2 regions of the Holdemania filiformis genome follow, and region 2 is predicted to be linked to the other one. Evidence: a T-box and tRNA genes for the amino acid it is inferred to sense, from the RefSeq annotation. Region 2 holds a T-box; the other holds one or more tRNA genes.

Region 1 (9,580 bases), on a different contig from region 2:
CGTCCCGGTCAAAGAAAGATAAGAAATCTGTATTCTTATACAAATTTATTGCTTCATGATAGTGATTTTCAAAAATACAAAGCATTAACATTCGTCGATCAAATTCGCTGCCCTTAACCAGAGGCCCCTCTTCATTTCGTCTTTTCAATCGCATGTTAAACTTACTCAGCAAAAAATTAACATCTTTCATGTCTTCCCGAATTGAACTTTTTGTTAAATACAATTCTTCTGCGATATCTTCAATTGTAAGAAAGCGATTTTCTACAATAATCCGGCGAAGAATATCATTACTTCTGTCATTCTGAGCCCTGGGTGTTTCACCAACATTTGAAAAATGTATAATCAATTGAGTCTTTACGGGTTCAAAGCGTTCTTCATCAAAAACCTTGAGAACATAACCTTTTCCTTTTTTCGCTACTAAATCAGCACCACTTGCTTTTGCAAATGCCTCTAATTCCGGAATATCATTTTTGACCGTTCGTTCGGTGACTCCTACTTTTTCCGCTAGCTCATAAGAACGGATATATTGATCCTGTTGGGCAAGAATATAGAATAACTGTAAGATTCGCTTCTTTTCATTCGCCATTCCTAATCCTCCAACTTTCTGATCTGGTTCATAAAGTAGACTTTATGAACCAGGCGTTTTCTAACCAAAATATAGCTATTTTCTATCATTTTCAATTATATTTCAAATGTCAGTTAAAGTCTACTTTTTCAGCCATAAACGACTACAGCTAAAATAAAAAATACATTTATAGTTAGATCAGCTGATCAGCAGCGAGAGAAGCAGGGTTAACCGAACTAACAAAGTAAAAAGTCTCCCGCAAAGGAGACTCATACTTTGTTAGTTCGAACTGCACAGGGTTTTGTTTACTGAGCGCCCAAATCGCTCGTCCTGATACAGAGCATATAGCTTATCAGGCTGCCTTGGAAAATATTCCAAGGCTCAGAGAAACAAATTTAAATCTTAAAGTATCTCGAACTAACAATAAATTTTGTTTCTCTATATATAATATACGCACGAAATCGTAAAAGTACTTACAAATAATTTAGTTTTTTCTAAAAAACACTCATTTTTACCTAATGCGACTGTTTTAGAGAACTATTAAGACACAAAAAAACCCTCATACAGGGTTATGTTATTCAATGGAGCGAATGATGGGAATCGAACCCACGTAGTCAGCTTGGAAGGCTGAAGTTCTACCATTGAACTACATTCGCATAGTTAAGTGGTGTCCCGGAAAGGAATCGAACCTTCGACCCACTGATTAAAAGTCAGTTGCTCTACCGCCTGAGCTACCGGGACATAAACAATCCAAACTAAAATTGGCTGGGGCACCTGGGGTCGAACCAGGGAAATGACAGAGTCAAAGTCTGTTGCCTTACCGCTTGGCTATGCCCCACTATCTTAAAAAAGAATGGTGGAGAGGGGCAGATTCGAACTGCCGAACCCGTTGGGAACTGATTTACAGTCAGCCGCGTTTAGCCACTTCGCTACCTCTCCAACTCCTGGTGCCGACTATAGGAATCGAACCTACAACCTACTGATTACAAATCAGTTGCTCTGCCAATTGAGCTAAGTCGGCAATAAAAAAATGGTGGAGGCTGAGGGGCTCGAACCCCCGACCCTCTGCTTGTAAGGCAGACGCTCTCCCAACTGAGCTAAGCCTCCATCTTTTTATTGGCTGATTACCAGCGCTTTAATAATATATCATAAGATCTAAATCTCGTCAATAACAATTTCAGATTTTTTCTGAAACATTGAGTCCCACACTTAGGCTTCAGTAGGACACTATTTTATATTCAGTATCGAACCCAGGAATAAAATTGTAGCACTTCCCTCTACAAGCTCTGTCGAATTATACAAACACAGCTTTGTCATATCTCTGATCCTGCTGTAAAAACAACTGACTAACAATGAAAAAACAGGCCCTTTTTCTTAAATTCACGCACCATATTCCTTACAGAACATCTTCTTTACAGAATATTGAATCTAACTTAATACTCAAGAGCCTGATTACCTCTTTGCAAACCAAATGAGAGGCTATTCCAATACCTCATCCACAGGTTTAAACGGCATCATCCAGTTTTCACTGTTTTCTAGCAATGCCAATTGTGCATCCTCGGGTGTAATCTCCTGTTTTATTACTTGTTGTGCAATTTCGATCAATCCAATTTCAGAAAGCATATCCCAGCCTCTAACAGATGGATCTTTTTCAAAAGCCACCATGGACTCCTCCTGTGAGAATGAAAAAGCATAACTTATTTGTCTCTGATTCTCATTTCTAAACGCCAAATAATACGGTTCGATTGTTTGGGATTCCTTTCCATCTTCATTTTCCTCAGTTTCCAAATTAGGACGATTTTCAAGCCTATCCACTTGCGTTACCGCAGGAATTTCATCCACTGTATCAATATACACCTGAATTCCAGCTTCACTCCGAATTATACGGTAAACTTCATTAGCAGCGGAAGGATATTTTGTTCCAGCCGACAATAAATAGCCTTTGGTTTTCGCCAAGGGTGAAAGTATTTTTTCTTTCCAGGATGGCATAGGTGAAAAATAAAAATCCTGTTGTTCAATATCCTCCTGCTGATTATAGTACATCCAAGTCCCTACTAAAGAAAAAGGAGAAATCAGCTTTTCAAGATAGACATCATACAACCACCCTCCGTCGAAGGCCCGATCATTTTTGATTTGATAAGGAAGAATGATCTCCTCTTCCTCTTCAGAGCTATCCTGGGATTCCTTCACATTACTGCTTTCGGGCGGGAATTCTTCGGATTCAACTTCTGATTCGGAATCCACGGCCGGTAATTCAGAATTTGTGTCCCTTGAATTTTCATCCTCAACACCAGACACCTCTGGCTGTTCTTCACCTGCACTCTCTTCGCTGTTTAAATACCAAGAATGCTCCCCCATTGCTCTTAGAAATTTTAAAGCCTCCAGAAACTCTTCCGTTTCCATACCGGATATTAAAGCATCCTGTGATGCAAAGAAACGAAAATCATCAGCACTCAAAAACACCATTGAGGCCCACAATTCTGAAATTGCAAACGGGAATACCGCCTCCACCTGCCGCTCATGATAGGTTCGCGCCTGCCCTCCCCATTCATCTGCCAATTTCATTAATTCTTCAAAACTATCAAATTGATCTGCCAGTCCATCGCCATTTTCATCGCTTACGTCATATCCCATTTCGCTCAGCATAGTCATATTGGTAGAAAACACTAATCCATAATAACTCATTGGCACATACCGAAAACCGTCTATATTTAAAAGTTCTCCAAACTGCCGCGGAGCATGTTCCTGTATCACTGCTTCCAACTCTGGCTGCACCGGCATAAAATTATTGATAATCTGAGCGGCGTCATTACTCCACAACAGCGCGATATCCGTTTTATAGCCTAACCAGGTTGCCGCATCAAAGCTTTGGACAACAACCGGTTCGATCACATCACTCTGTTCCGGATGTTCCTTATTCCAAAGTTCTTCCAAAGCCTGACCGTAGGCTTCATTCTCAACCATAACCCGGATTTTAGCGCCTTCTTCCACTTGATACTGCTGCGCTTCCTCATCGTAACAAACGATTCCCTTCTCCGCGATGCAGGGTTTCTCTTCAGCGCATCCCCCGAGCGCCAGCATCACTCCGATACTGAATAATAATAACTTTCGCATTTCTTCACCTCAGCGTCCAATTTAACCGCTATCATGGTAACAGACTTCAAAACGATTGACAAATTTATTTTCACGTTTTACGTTTTAAATTCTCCCCAAAGCTCTGAAATTCTATCAATCAATCTGATTTTCATGATAAAATAAAATAGGATTTTATTTACTTATATAAGGAGTATTTCATGAGTTACTTATTAAAATTACAACAGGCTTTAAAGCGACAGTCTCTTACCCACGATTACCCGTTTAATTATACTCTTCCTGATCTTTTCGACAGCTTGGATTTGAAGTGTACCTCAAAATATAAATTACCCTCTGGTGAAATTCGTGTTAATCCTTATCAATTTTTCGACGAATTAATCAGCGTTCTGCTGAAAGGAAAATCCAAACCGGTCTGCCAGCCCTATTACGCTGATCATTCCCTTCCTCAAGGCGGTACGCGTGGAAATTGGATCCGTCAAAGCAGCGTTTATTCCTGCATGATCCGCACATCCAGCAGTTGGGATCATGACCGCAGCGGCGAATTAGAATCCAAGAATATCTATGGCTTAAAAGAAACTGGAACCTTCGTTAAAACTTTAGCTTTGCTTCCTTTATTAAAAAAAATGGGGATCGACACATTATATTTGCTGCCGATCAGTCAGTATTCAACCAAAAATAAGAAAGGAGATCTGGGTTCTCCTTACGGCGTAAGTAACTTTTTCAGATTAGATCCCAATTTAAAAGATCCGATGACCGGCGATGAACTGAGCGTAGAGGACGAATTTAAAGCGCTTGTTGAAGCTTGTCATTGTCAGGATATCAAAGTGATTATTGACCTGATTCCAAGGACAAACTCAGTAAACTCGGATCTCATTGCTGAGCATCCGGATTGGTTCTACTGGATCGACGCTGACCAATTGGATACGTATACCCCACCTTTTGTTCCTGGCGTGGAACCCGGCAGCGTTGCGGATCCACAATACTTGGAATTGATGTATGCGAGTGAAGAAGTCCTTGAACATATCCGTAAATTCAGACCTAATCCGCAAAGTATTGATCCAAAAAAATGGAAAATGGTCGTTGCAAAATGGAAAAAAGGCAAAGGCGAAATCCTGGATCTGGTTCAGGAAGCATTTAACATGACCGTTGCCCCAGCTTTCAGTGATTGCATTAACGATCCGCAGCCGGCATGGAATGATATCACTTTTTTCCGCATGTATTTAGATCATCCGGCAGCTTCCGCGGCGTATTTGCCGAAAAATGAAAGTTTTAATCCCTATATTCTATATGATGTTGCGAAAGCCAGCTTGAATCCAGGCAATCGCATCAACGAGCCGTTATGGGCTCTGTTAAGCCAGATCATTCCTTATTATCAAACAGAATTTGGCATTGACGGCGCACGGATTGACATGGGCCATGCGCTTCCACTGGCGTTGGTGAAACGAATCATCGAAGCGGCCCGGAAAATTGATCCTCATTTTTGTTTCATTGCCGAGGAACTGGACACCCAGAATGCAGCGTGCTCTCTGGAAAAAGGGTATAACATGATCATCGGGGGAGGTTTCACGCAGGAAACCCGGCCAAATGAGGATAAATTGAACGCCTTCGCTTATGGCGCCGCCAGTTTGCCTTGTCCGGTTTTCGCAGTGGGTGAAACGCATGATACACCGCGGTTAAGTGCTCGTGAAGGAGGACGGCGGCTAAGCCGGATGTTGACGGTGCTTAATTTATTTATTCCAAATTGCGTCCCTTTCCTGAATTCTGGGCAGGAAGTCTACGAAATCCAGCCGATGAATACCGGGCTGGACTGCCGTCCTAACGAACAGGACCAACTGCCGGAAACGGATCCGTATTATCGTAAGCTGGCCTTGTTTGACCGCTACGCTTTCCACTATCTTGACGCTCAGCGATGGCAGCTGCCGACATTATTGGAAGCGGCGGCGCACATCCGCAAACGCTACCGCACAGCCCTTTTCCGCAAAAATGATCAATTCCCGCTAATGTTTGAAGGTCCTTGGATTCCGGCTTTGGGTTTTGGCTTTGCAAACAAATCTACGATGATTTTGATGGTCGCCAATCACGACATGGATAACAGCCATCGTCATTGGATTCGCCTCGAAAACCTTCCAAACCGTTTCCAGATGGCTATTGATTCTGCAAAGGTTATCCTATCCTCTGAAAATGAGAACAAGCAAGCAGACCTGAATTTGGAAATCGGTGATCGAGCGCTATGTGCCGCATTTCTTCCAGGCGAAGTTAAAATCATCGAAATTGTTAATTGAAATTTTTGATTTTTCTTTTATCTTGAATTTCAACAGCTTATCCATCAAAAAATGAATCTGATATTAACTGGATTTGGTTTTTCATTTGAAAAAGGTCTTTTAATTTAAGAGCAAAGTTGATAGAATGAGTAATGGACATAGTGAGATTTCCTTTCTGTAATTTGTGGTGATTTTATTGTAACGGAAATTCTTACCTATGTCTCTTTTTTTATGCTCAAGAAAAAAAGGCGTTGGTTTCCACCAACACCAAAATTTATAGAACCCAAAATTTATAGAGCTAATTTACAGGGTCTCCAAAAAAGCATTCATCGTTTAAAAGTAAACAAAAATAAGATTTGTCTACGCTCGATCTTTACCTGACATTGATCTTAATGCTAACCTTATAATTTGATTTAAGTACGCTTTTCCTTTTATCCGCTTTCGATCATTTGTGTATGCTATAATGAAAAAGAGTGAGGAGGCATCTCTGACATGAAAAAATGTTTAGTTTTCGGTTCATTAAATTTAGATTATTTTTATTCTGTTGATCACATTTTAAATTCGAAGGAAACACAGTCAGCTAGACAAATGCAGTGTTTCTGCGGCGGAAAGGGAATGAACCAAGCGGTCGCCTTAAGTCAAGGCGGTGCGTCTGTTCATTTTGCGGGATGTCTGGGGCAGGCAAGCTCACTTTTATCAGATACGCTGGCTCAGTATCATATTGACACACAATACTTACGTTCAGTGGATCAACCTGCTGGTCACGCAATTATTCAAATTGATCGCACAGGACAGAATGCCATCCTTGTTTATCCAGGAAGCAATTACGCCATTACCTCCGCCCAGATTGATGAAACGCTAGCTAATTTTCAGACGGGAGATCTGTTGGTTATTCAAAACGAAATTAACCGATTAGAAGAATTAATCCACAAAGCTCATGAACGAGGCCTGATCATCGCGCTAAATCCTTCTCCCACCCCTGCCGATCCCGGACAATTGCCGTTGAACGAGATCGATTTGTTATTTATCAACGAAGTCGAAGGCGCCTTCTTTTCAGGTCAGATTGAACCGGAAGCCATTCTGGACTATTTCGCAAAAGTTTTCCCGCATACTCAAGTCATTCTGACTTTAGGGGATCAAGGCAGCTGTCTGCAGGAAGGCAGAGAACGTATTTTTCTGCCTTGTTGTCCAGTTGAAGTCGTCGATACCGTCGGCGCCGGGGATACGTTCACAGGTTTTTTCCTAGCTGCTAAATTAGCAGGCAAATCTGCCATTGACTGTCTTGCGATCGCCACGGCTGCCAGTGCTTGCGCCGTTACTAAAAAAGGAGCTTCAGCATCAATTCCCGCTTTAGCTGAAGCACAGACATTGCTGAACCAATATCATGATTACTTGTGGTCAAAGAAAACTGAAATTACCTTTTGATCGGCCGGATTTATTCCGGTCGTTTTTCATTTAAACTGTTTCACAGTATTTCCTGGGAAATGCCTACTTTTCAGTTTACACGCGCAGCCTGATTCAACCTCATTTCCCAATCAATTCTCTTTTTCAGTGATCTAAAAATCAAAATTGACTGAAATCATTTTACTGTTTTTAAAAGAAAAGATCAGGACTAGACTTTCTATTCCAGCGAGCATACTGAAACAGAAGTTTCGTTCTGATCTTCTCATTAAGGTAAAAGTGAAATCAAAATCAATTTCTTAATTGCGTAAATCGTTCGTCAGTTATTCCGTAATTCCCGTTTTAATCGCAAACGATTAGGCGTTTTCCTGTTCCGCGGCGATTCTTCCCGTGCGCCGGCCGAAGGTTACAGTTCTTCCGCAGGCCGCTCCTGTCGACAGGTTTGGATAGGTTGCTGAGAAATAAGCTCCGCTGTCGTTACCGACGACATACAGGCCGGGGATCGCATTTCCTTCGGTATCCACTGCATTCATATTCAGATCAATTTGAATTCCATCCATAGTGCACAGAATATAACCGCAGTTCTTCGCACCATAGAAAGGCGCGGTGCGCAAGGCGGACATCCGGTGCGCCTCTTTGCCGAAATCCTCGTCAACCCCTTTATCATATAATTCATTATACCGTTCCACCGTTGCGGTCAACGTTTCCTTCGGCAGCCCCAGCTTCTCCGCCAGTTCTTCGATGGTATCTGCCTGTTGAACAAAACCATCCTTCACTAAGCCTGGAAGCATCCCTTCTGCAATCACCTGGTATGGGATATTCGGATCAGCGTTATTCGGGAAGGGAATCAAACGGGAGCAGCCATGTGTTTTAAACTCCTGAACATATTCTGTCCAATCCCCGTCAAATAACGTGTAATGGCAATGATCCTTCTGGAATTCGTCTGAATGCAGAATTCCTTCATAGGTCCCAGATTCATTGAAAAACCGTTCGCCGTCTTGATTGACCTTTAAAAACGGCTGAGAGCCCATCCAGAAAAATCCGCTTTCGCCCTTTTTCAGCTGATCAATTCCCGGCTTTGCGTCAACTTTCAATGCCGCGCGGTCAAACATCATCATCGAATGAGTTTCATCAAACTTACCGCCAGCCCAGATACAGGCTTTGATGCCATCCCCGGAAGCACCCGGAATGGACCCGTTGCGTCCTACCATCGCCACATTTTCCGGCTGCAATGCCTGGAGCATATCATAGTTCAGCGAATAACCGCCGGTGCAGACGATTACGCCTTTTGAAGCTTTGATTTGAATGTAGTTTTCTTCCGCATCTTTGGCAATAATCCCGGTAACCCGGTCCTTTTCTTTTGTCAGCTTGATCATCGTCGTCTGATATCGGAATTCCACGCCGTGCTGCAATGCGTAATCAGTCAAAACGATATTGCCGTTCAGCGGATTCCCATTTCCGTCGTCGCTTCCGGTCCAGCGCGGTGAATGTCCCGTCGGGAAATGCTTATAGCGGTCATCCGGATCATCCCCGCCCGCTTCATGCCACAGTTCCACGCCGCGTTCTGCCAGTCGATCGCCATACCAATCAATCGTTTCCCCGGACTCTTCGCAGAACAGCTTGACCAGACGCTGGTCTAAATGTCCATTGGCAATATGCGTCATCTCTGTGATGTAGTCAAATTTGTCAATCTGCGTTCCCCATTCTTTCTGATACCGCGAGTTAATCGCCCCCAGATCATCCCGAATTCCACCGCCGGTCGGATACTTTTCCACAACGAGTACTTTAGCTCCGTTCTCCGCCGCGGAACACGCCGCAAACATCCCGCCGGTTCCCGCGCCGACGATCAGCACTTCAGTTTCCAGCGTTTCCTTAATCGAACTGGCCTCAATCTGCGGTTCCTGTCCCAGCCAATCGTTGGCTAAAGCTTCCGGAGTCGGACAAGGTTCCGCTGCCGGCTTCTCTTCCGCAGCACATCCGCCCAGCAGACCCAGGGCCGCAACACCTAAAGCACTGGCCGCCGTTCCCTTTAAAAACTCCCGTCGTGAAATTCCCTTTTTTCCCATTTCATTTTCCTCCTTTGTCCATGGTTTATCAAATTATAAATCCAGGCCTAAGACCGGAGTCAACTGATTGTGAATAATTTAGTAATTGCTTTTTTCAGAGCTTCCCTGTATATTGAACTTAAAATCACATGGATAACAGGGGTGCAGCAGAATGAAAAAATACAAAATCGGAGAATTTTCCAAAAAAGTCGGGG
Region 2 (9,580 bases):
TGCCATGCTTTTGGCGCGCAGACCGCTTGGCAGGACGGTGATGAAATTGATGAATGCTTTCGAATCCTGTGCGGAGTAAACCGCGCTGATCGTGGAATCGGCTTCCAATGTAATGGCAACATCCGGATCGCTGGCCTTCAGCTCCGCCTTCACCTGTTCCGCTACCTGCTCGACACACTTCTGGACCTTGCGTGAATCCTGGCTGGCGAACCGAATCCAGCAATCGCGCGGAATTGCGTTGTCCTTATTGCCGCCGTCCCAATCCGCGATCCAGACCTCCAGCTCGTTTTTGACCAGCTCCCGCAGACAGCGGACCGCGATTTTGTTCGCATTGCCCAGCTCTTTATCGATATTCGAACCGGAATGTCCGCCTTTCAGTCCGGAAACTGTCAATTTCCAGCCGCTGCCTTCAAATCTTTCCTGCGGCCGCACCATCGTCATCGTACAGACTAACCCGCCCGCGGTGGAAACCACGGTTTTATCTTCGCCTCCGCAGTCCATGTTGATCATCCGTTTCGCCGTAAAATAGTCTTTCTTTAACCCTTGCGCGCCATTGAGACCGATTTCTTCCATGACTGTGAACACGCATTCCAGCGGCGGATGCGGTTTCTGGTCCGCTTCCAGAAGCGCCAGCATCATCGCGACGCCCACGCCGTCGTCCGCCCCCAGCGTCGTGCCGCGGGCTTTCAGCCAGCCGTCTTCCACATAGGTATTCAACGCCTGCGTTTCAAAGTCAAAATCCACGTCCGCTTCCTTCTCGCAGACCATGTCCATATGCGCCTGCAGAATCACCGCGCCCGCCTTTTCCAGACCGGCGGTGCCGGCTTTATAAATGATGACATTGTTCATCTCATCCTGAATCCAGCGCAGGCCGTGATCCTTCGCAAATTGAACGAGCCAGTCGCTCAGCTGTTTTTCGTTACGAGATCCGTGCGGGATCTTTGTCAGTTCGTTAAAGTAATAAAAAATCCGTTCGTTTAAGTCCATCGTCATTGGTGTACCACCCTTTCTCTGATTTCTATTATATCGCTTGGTTTCATTCGTTTTCAACATATTCTGAAAATTATTTCTTTTCTTAACAAAATTTTTACAATCCATAAAAAAAGAAGGCCGGCTTGACCTTCTCTCAGTGAATCTTTTGTTTTATTCCGCCAGTATGCCCGCGAGTTCCGTAATCTCAAACAGCGTGAGGAAGGATTCCAGTTCGCTCTGGACTTCCTGTGCGTTAACGATGTTGAGATTCATCCGCGTCCACGTCTTAGCGATCACAGCACTGCCAGGCACGCCCAGCGTCTGAGCGCCCAGTGTTTTAATATCCGCTTCGACGATCGACGGATCCTGTTCCGCCTGATCCAGATAATCGCGCATCGACTGCAGCATGGTTTCAACGGCTGCTTTCTTTTCTTCCGGCAGATCCTGACGGACAAACAGCGCCGCCTGCGGATAGCCCTGGGTTCCGGTAGCCGTCTTCCATTGTTCCTGCAGATCCATGACGATCTTCAGCTCCTGACCTTTCTCCTTCGCCTTGGCGATTGTCGCCGTCGCCGCCGGCTCCGCCATCAGCGCTACGTCGGCTTTCCCCGCCAGCATAGCGCCCTGGACTTCCGCCACACTGGCATACCAGGTGATTTCCGGCGTAACCGGATTAGCCTGCAAAACTGTTTCCAGCACCTTGCCCGGTACCGCACCCTCGCCGAAAGCCGCAAAGACACCCGCGTTTTCCAAGGCCGCTTCATCCGCCGCGACCAGATACAGATTTCCCCAGGTTAAGACGCTTTCCATCCGGTAGGTTGTCTTGCCATTGGCGGCCAGCTTCGCACCCAGATTGCTCGGCGCGACGATCACGTCATATTCCGGATTCGGATTGACGAACGCGGCCTGCAGCACATCCGTACCGTCGACAAGCGTCACATCCTGTCCCGCCTTCATCGGCGCGATCAAGGCCAGCGCCGGAGCCCCGGTCGGACCCAGGATTGACAAGGAAGCCGGCGTGGTTTCCGCAGTCGGCTCCGGCGATGTTTCCGGAGTTGTTTCGGGTGTTTTAGGATTGGCGGCGCACCCTGCCGTCAGCGCAAGAACGCTGAGGAAACAAAGCCATTTCTTCATACGCGCGCCTTCGTTTCAATTTCGTTGAGAATGCTTTCCAGCAGTTCCTCTTTGCTGAGCGTCACGGAGTCTTTCTTGCCATACCGGCGAACCGTCGCCGTGTTGTTTTCAACCTCGCCGTCGCCGACGACAATCTGCATCGGAATCTTATGCGTCTGCGCTTCACGAACGCGGTAGCCCAGCTTTTCGTTGCGGCCGTCGACCTTCACGCGCACGCCCTTGGCCAACAACATCGCTTCCAATTCTTTCGCATAGTCCAGATGCCGTTCATGATGCACCGGTACGATGACGACCTGCTGCGGCGCCAGCCACATCGGGAAAGCACCGGCGTAATGTTCGATCAGAATGCCGATAAAGCGCTCGATCGAGCCGAAGATGACGCGGTGCAGCATGATCGGACGTTTCTTGGAACCGTCCGCGTCGACATAAGTCAGATCGAAGCGTTCCGGCAGATTCATATCCAGCTGGATCGTGCCGCACTGCCAGACCCGTCCCAGACTGTCCGTTAAATGGAAGTCCAGCTTCGGTCCGTAGAACGCACCGTCGCCCGGATTGATCTTGCAGGCCTTGCCCGCTGCATGACACGCCGCTTCCAGCGCCGCCTCCGCTTTATCCCAGATTTCAATCGATCCGATATATTTCTTTTCCGGCCGTGTCGACAGCTCGATTTCATAGCTTAAGCCAAACACCGAATACACACGGTCGATGAAGTTGATCAGCCGGACGACTTCACTCTCGATCTGATCCTCGCGCATGAAGATATGCGCATCGTCCTGAGTGAACGTTCTGACGCGGAACAATCCGTTCAAGGCACCGCTGGCTTCGTGACGGTGGACCTGTCCCAGCTCGCCGACGCGCAACGGCAGATCTTTATAGGAATGCAGACCGTTTTTATACACAAGCATTCCGCCCGGGCAGTTCATCGGCTTGATCGCAAACTCGCGGTCGTCGATCATCGTCGTATACATGTTTTCCTTGTAATTTGCCCAGTGTCCGCTCAGCTCCCACAATTCCTTGGAAAGCATGATCGGCGTCTTGATGAACTGATAGCCTTCCTTAGTGTGTTCTTCGTACCAGTAGTTTTCCAGCACATTGCGCAGGATCATGCCGTTCGGTAAAAAGAACGGGAACCCCGGGCCATACTCGCTCATCATAAACAGATCCAGCTCGCGGCCTAATTTCTTGTGATCGCGCTTCTTCGCTTCTTCCAGGAAATTCAGATAGTTCTGAACTTCCTCGTCGGTATCAAAGCAGATGCCGTAAACCCGCTGCAGCATCTTGTTGTTGGCATCGCCCTTCCAGTACGCACCGCTGACTTTCAACAGCTTGAAATGCTTCAGCTCCTTGACGCTCTCGACATGCGGGCCGCGGCACAGATCGGTAAAATCCCCCTGGGAGTAGCAGCTGATCACCGTATCGTCCTCGTCCATGTGCCCAATCAGATCGAGCTTGTACGGATCGTCCTTGAACATCTCCAGCGCTTCCGCTTTCGAGATTTCATGCCGGACAATACGCTTGCCATCCTTGGCGATCTTCTTCATTTCTTTTTCAATTTTCGCCAGATCTTCTTCATGCAGCACATCGTCGCCCAAGTCGATGTCGTAGTAAAAGCCGTCGGTAATCACTGGTCCAACCCAGAACTTTGCGTGCGGATACAGATGTTTGACAGCCTGCGCCAACAAATGCGCACAGCTGTGGTTGAGCACATGCAGATGCTCGTCTTCTTTGATGTTGATCATAGTTCCTTCCTCCTGTTTTTCTAAGACCACAAAAAAACGCCCTTGATTAAGGACGTTGTTCAACGCGGTACCACCTTATTTCCTGTTTCTTTCATGAAACAGGCACTCAAGCTCAATAACGATGAGAATCGTCGCTTTTTCAAAAGCGATACTCGCAGGCGGTAACCATTTCCCTTTTCAGCTTCCTCGCACCTTCCGGAAACCTCTCTGATCCAAGTTCTGAAACGATCATGTCCTGGTCTTTGTATGTACCTCTTTTATACACCGGTTTTCCCGCCTTGTCAATGGAAATGAATTTTTTCCAGAAATTCAGAACGATGAACGGGTTTAAGGCTGCACCCAGGTCGTTTGATCGATCTGTGAAAAATCAGCCTGGATATGCAGCTGATCCAGCGTCATCGACAAATTGCCGGAAAGTTCCTCCGTTCCGCCGCTGTCCAGCGTTAAGCGGACGGGTTCCCCGGTTTCCTCCTTTACCGCAAACCGAACAGTCAGCGTTTTTTGACTTTCGATCATTGCGGCGATCGGATCTTCCAGACCCCATTCTCTGAAAAAAGCCGCGGCTGAAACCGCATCCAACGTCAGACTGACCTCAGCACAGCGGACGTTCCCGATCGTTTCCTGCATCGACCAGCGGCCGGCTTTTAAAACAGCCAGAATGGCTTTCCAATCCGGCAAGGCTGGTTTAGCTCCCGGCTGATCAACCCATTGTTTCTGATTCAGATCATACTTTTGCCAGCGGTCCTCTTGCCAGCGCCACTGAGCTTGAACATGCAGCGGAATCTGAAGCACGCCGCTGCCGCCCTGCCAGCGCAAATCCAGCTTGACCGCGGGTTCTTCCTTTCGTCCCTGCAGCACGCCCTGCCCGGCAACATGATAGGGCAGCCATAGATAGCGGTTGCCAGCCTTACCTTCAGCCTCAATCGTGATGTCTGCGGTCACGGATTCCATCGTCGTCAGCGCCCGGCTCGTCTTGGCCAGAATCCACAGCTGATCCAGCCAGCCGCAAGCGCTCAGCATCACCATCATCGCAAGCAATGCCGCAATAAAGCTTCCTTTTCTGCGCATCGTCATCCCTGCCCTTCTGCCTTCATTATATCACGGGAAAGAAAAGGCAGAGTCTTATTGACCCTGCATTGTGGAATTGCGGTATTGCGAATAGATTTCCTTCAGGTCTTCGATCATTTCCTTACTGTCGTAGATCAAAGCTGTATTGCCGTTGACATACGCGTAGTATTCGGTTTCCTGACCGTTAGCGTTGACCTTCATCCGGCCGTTCTGACTCGCATAGTTCAGCATTTTCTGACTTTCCTCGTTGGCCGGATCAAAACGATAAAGGTAATAGACCTGATCGTTGTATTGAAACGAGGTGCCTTCCAGCGCGTTGAAATCCGTGTTTTCAATCGGCGTCACCTGGTTGAAGGTGTAATTGTTATTCTGGAAGTGATCCAGAACATCCTGAATGCTGGCAATCGGTTCCACCGTTTCCGTCGGTGTCATCGAGCTTTCCGGCGAGGCCGAAGGGGTCATCGACGGCGTGGGTGTGGTTGAATTGTTGTTTCTGCTGCAGCCGCCCAAAATCAAAGCAAATCCCAAGCAGACCGCAGCATACCGCAGAATTGTTTTTTTCATTATTGATTCCTCCTGCCAGTATTCTCGGCGTTTTTTTCCGATTTATACCTGCTGGGAAGGAAAAACTACTGGAACTGAATCGGGGAGGCGATGTTGTTAAGCAAAGCCACAACGCTGTAGCCGGCAATTGCACTGGTGCGGGAATAGATCGCAATTTCCGCCTTGATTTCCTCGCCTTCCACCCGGATCGTATGGGTATCGCCGATAAAGCCCGGCGTACTCTCGATCTTCACGCCGGTATGCTCTGGCCCATTGGTGGCCAGCGACGTGGCTACAGCGACGTTCACCCGGCGGGGAAGCAGAGCGATCGCTTCCTTAGCGCTGCCTTCAAAAGCAGTCAGCGTCGTTTCGCTGGCCGCCATTTCTTCACGATAGACCGGCGTTGTGCGCAGATACTGCGGTCCGGTCTCGGAAGTGATGGAGGCTTCGATCGGACTCATCACAGCCGCGGTGCGCATTAAATCAAAACCCCCGATCGCGCCGGAAGCGATGTAAACCTTGCGGCCGGCCGCGCGCGCCACCGCCTGCACTTCTTCATAAAAATCAGCGTCCGCAAACGCCCCGATCGCCAGCGTGACGAAATCCGCTCCGCCTTGTAAAACCGCGATCGCATTGGCTTTCACGGCCTCGACGGAAGCCGCTTCGGCAACGATCTGCGGTTTCCACCTCAGCAGCTCCTCCAGTTGGGTTGTCCAGGCCACGCCGACCTCCTCCGCCAAGGCTTGAGCGGAATCCGCCGTCCGGCTGAGAATGCCGACCAGTTCATATTCCGGCATCTTGCCGGCTTTCCAGGCCCGCGCCACAATGCTGCCCAGCTTGCCAGCCCCTAAAATCGCAAATTTTGTTTTCATGTTCTTCTCCTTTGATTCCCTGTATGATTGAGCTTCTATGAAGCAAAGAGCAGAGACATTTTCTCTGCTCTTCCTTAAATTAATTTTTATCGTTCTTAATCGCTGCCTGCGCTGCGGCCAAGCGGGCGATCGGGACACGGTACGGACTGCAGGAAACATAGTTCAGTCCGACGCGGTGACAGAATTCGATCGAGCTTGGATCGCCGCCGTGTTCGCCGCAGATGCCCAGCTTGATGTTCGGGCGGGTCTTACGGCCCAGCTCTGCCGCCATCGCGACCAGCTTGCCAACGCCATGCTGATCCAGACGGGCAAACGGATCCTGCTCGTAAATCTTCTTGTCGTAATAATGCGACAGGAATCCGCCGGCGTCATCACGCGAGAAGCCGAATGTCATCTGCGTTAAATCATTGGTGCCGAAGCTGAAGAACTCCGCTTCCTCCGCGATCTCATCCGCTAACAGAGCGGCCCGCGGGATTTCGATCATCGTGCCGACCATGTATTTCATTTCGATACCGGAAGCGCTGATGATTTCATCCGCAACCTTGGTGACGATATTCTTGACATATTTCAGTTCGTTGACATCGCCAACCAGCGGAATCATGATTTCCGGCGTAATGTGATAATCCGGATGTTTGCGGTTGACGTTAATCGCCGCTTCAATGACTGCGCGCGTCTGCATTTCTGCGATTTCCGGATAGGAGATCGCCAGACGGCAGCCGCGGTGACCCATCATCGGGTTGAACTCATGGAGCGAAGTAATGATGCTCTTGAGATCGTCGATATTCAGGTTCATGTCCTGAGCCAGCGTCGCGATGTCATACGAGGAAGTCGGCAGGAATTCATGTAAAGGCGGATCCAGATAACGGATCGTGACCGGACGGCCTTCCATCGCCTCATAGATGCCTTCAAAGTCGGAACGCTGCATCGGCAGCAGTTTCGCCAAAGCCGCACGGCGCTGTTCTTCCGTGGAGGAAACAATCATTTCCCGCATTGCTTTAATGCGGTTGGAATCAAAGAACATGTGTTCTGTTCTGACTAAGCCGATGCCCTGAGCGCCGAAAGCGACAGCCTGCTTCGCATCCTTAGGCGTGTCAGCGTTCGTTCTGACCTGCAGCACGCGGCGTTCATCCGCCCATTTCATAAACGTTTCAAAATCGCCGGAGATCTGCGCCGGAACTGTTTTCACGGCTTCGCCGTAAACATTGCCGGTCGAACCGTCTAACGAAATCCAGTCGCCCTCTTTATAAGTGTGACCGCCGACAGTAAAGGTTTTTTCTTCTTCATGGATGTCGATTTCACCGCAGCCGGAGACACAGCAGCGTCCCATGCCGCGCGCGACAACCGCCGCATGCGAGGTCATGCCGCCGCGAACAGTCAGGATCCCCTGAGCGACGTTCATGCCTTCGATGTCTTCCGGCGAGGTTTCCAGACGAACCAGCACGACTTTTTTGCCCTTGTTGGCTTCCGTGATCGCATCTTCCGCACTGAAGACAACCTGACCGCAGGCCGCTCCCGGCGAAGCCGGCAGGCCGCTGGCAATCAGATGCGCCTGTTTCAATTCAGCCGGATCAAACTGCGGGTGCAGCAAGGCGTCCAATGCCTTCGGTTCGACCATCATCAGCGCTTCGTCTTTTGTAATCAGGCCTTCCGCCACCATATCGCAGGCAATCTTTAACGCTGCAGCCGCGGTACGCTTGCCGTTTCGGGTCTGAAGCATGAACAGCTTGCCATTTTCAATCGTGAATTCCATGTCCTGCATATCGCGGTAATGCTTTTCCAGCTTGCCGCAGATCTCCACGAAGCTGTTGTATGCATCCGGCATGACTTCTTTTAATTCGTCGATCGTCTGCGGTGTACGGATTCCCGCGACGACGTCTTCACCCTGCGCGTTCATTAAGAATTCTCCGAACAGTTTATTTTCGCCGGTCGCCGGGTTACGCGTAAACGCGACGCCGGTGCCGCAGGTGTTGCCCATGTTGCCAAACACCATCATCTGGACGTTGACGGCTGTTCCCCAGGAACCCGGGATATCGTTCATTTTGCGGTAGTAAATCGCACGCGGATTATTCCAGGAACGGAATACCGCTTCAACGGCGCGGATCATCTGTTCTTTCGGATCCTGCGGGAAGTCCTCGTTCAGATTTTCCTTGTAGAATTCCTTGAAACGCGCAGTCATTTCCTTCATATCGTCCGCATCCAGTTCCGTATCGAGCTTAACGCCCTTGCGGTCCTTGAGTTCGTCGATGATCACTTCAAACTTGCTTTTCGGCAAGCCCATGACGACGTCCGAGAACATCTGAATGAAACGCCGGTAACTATCGTAAGCAAAGCGCGGATTCTCCGTCTTTGCCGCGATCGTTTCGACGACTTCATCGTTAATGCCCAGGTTCAGGATCGTATCCATCATGCCCGGCATGGATGCGCGGGCGCCCGAACGAACGGAAACCAGCAGCGGGTTTTCCTTATCGCCCATCTTCTTGCCTGTCATTTCTTCCAGCGTTTTCAGATTGCGGTTGATTTCCTCCGTAATCTCCGGCGCAATTTTTTCTCCGTCTTCATAGTAACGTGTGCAGACTTCCGTCGTAACGGTAAAGCCCTGCGGAACCGGCATGCCCAAATTGGTCATTTCTGCCAGATTTGCCCCTTTTCCGCCGAGCAGTTCGCGCATTTTACCATTTCCTTCAGAGAAAAGATAAACATATTTTTCGCTCATTGTTCCTCCTTATAGGCGTATTTTCCAGCCAACTTTCATAGACTTATTATAGCGGAACTGACCAGGAATTTCCATAGTTTTTGTAAACGTTTACATATATTTGGTCTTACCAGATTCCCTTAAAATGACAAAAAAGCCTTTCAGAACTGGTCTGTTAGGCTTTTTTCAAATTTAAACTTTTTTTCAAATTCAAGGGTTGTTTGCCTGCTTAGCGCAGAAAACGGCGGATAAAACGGAACAGCCGCTCGTCATAATGCGGGCTGCGATAGGCTTCGCAATGTCCGGCCGCCGGTACGGTGTACAGCTCTTTTTCGCTGGCGCACGCGTAATAATTTTCGAACACCATGTCATACGGAACAAAATCGTCCTCTTCGCCATGGATAAACAACATCGGAACACGGCACTGCCGCAGCTGCTCCACCGCGCTGGCTTCCCAAACAGAGTAACCGCAGCGCATTTTGATCAAGGTTGACAGCCCGATCAGAACCGGCTGGGTTGCGATTCCAAACGCACTGCGCACCTGCTTTTCCGCAATCGCC

Evidence for each region. A T-box is a leader RNA that pairs with one kind of tRNA and senses whether it is charged. The one in region 2 lies ahead of thrS (threonine--tRNA ligase), so its partner is inferred to be a tRNA-Thr.
Region 1: it has a tRNA-Thr gene. The T-box ahead of thrS (threonine--tRNA ligase) is inferred to sense a tRNA for this amino acid. The anticodon was not compared.

What each region holds. Positions count from the first base shown of each region.
Region 1 covers NZ_QRUP01000008.1:36,027-45,606, reverse strand. The annotation lists gene DWY25_RS07885 (BglG family transcription antiterminator) at 1-586, opposite strand, end outside; tRNA gene DWY25_RS07880 (tRNA-Gly) at 1,148-1,221, opposite strand; tRNA gene DWY25_RS07875 (tRNA-Lys) at 1,231-1,306, opposite strand; tRNA gene DWY25_RS07870 (tRNA-Gln) at 1,328-1,403, opposite strand; tRNA gene DWY25_RS07865 (tRNA-Tyr) at 1,420-1,504, opposite strand; tRNA gene DWY25_RS07860 (tRNA-Thr) at 1,511-1,586, opposite strand; tRNA gene DWY25_RS07855 (tRNA-Val) at 1,597-1,672, opposite strand; gene DWY25_RS07850 (hypothetical protein) at 2,045-3,679, opposite strand; gene DWY25_RS07845 (alpha-amylase family protein) at 3,859-5,940, shown strand; gene DWY25_RS07840 (ribokinase) at 6,412-7,344, shown strand; gene DWY25_RS07835 (FAD-dependent oxidoreductase) at 7,677-9,386, opposite strand; gene DWY25_RS07830 (helix-turn-helix domain-containing protein) at 9,538-9,580, shown strand, end outside.
Region 2 covers NZ_QRUP01000013.1:23,288-32,867, reverse strand. The annotation lists gene pepD (beta-Ala-His dipeptidase) at 1-993, opposite strand, end outside; gene DWY25_RS10905 (substrate-binding domain-containing protein) at 1,144-2,106, opposite strand; gene thrS (threonine--tRNA ligase) at 2,103-3,845, opposite strand; T-box leader at 3,891-4,097, opposite strand; gene DWY25_RS10895 (hypothetical protein) at 4,173-4,913, opposite strand; gene DWY25_RS10890 (hypothetical protein) at 4,968-5,477, opposite strand; gene DWY25_RS10885 (aspartate dehydrogenase domain-containing protein) at 5,543-6,328, opposite strand; gene ppdK (pyruvate, phosphate dikinase) at 6,408-9,041, opposite strand; gene DWY25_RS10875 (alpha/beta hydrolase) at 9,250-9,580, opposite strand, start outside.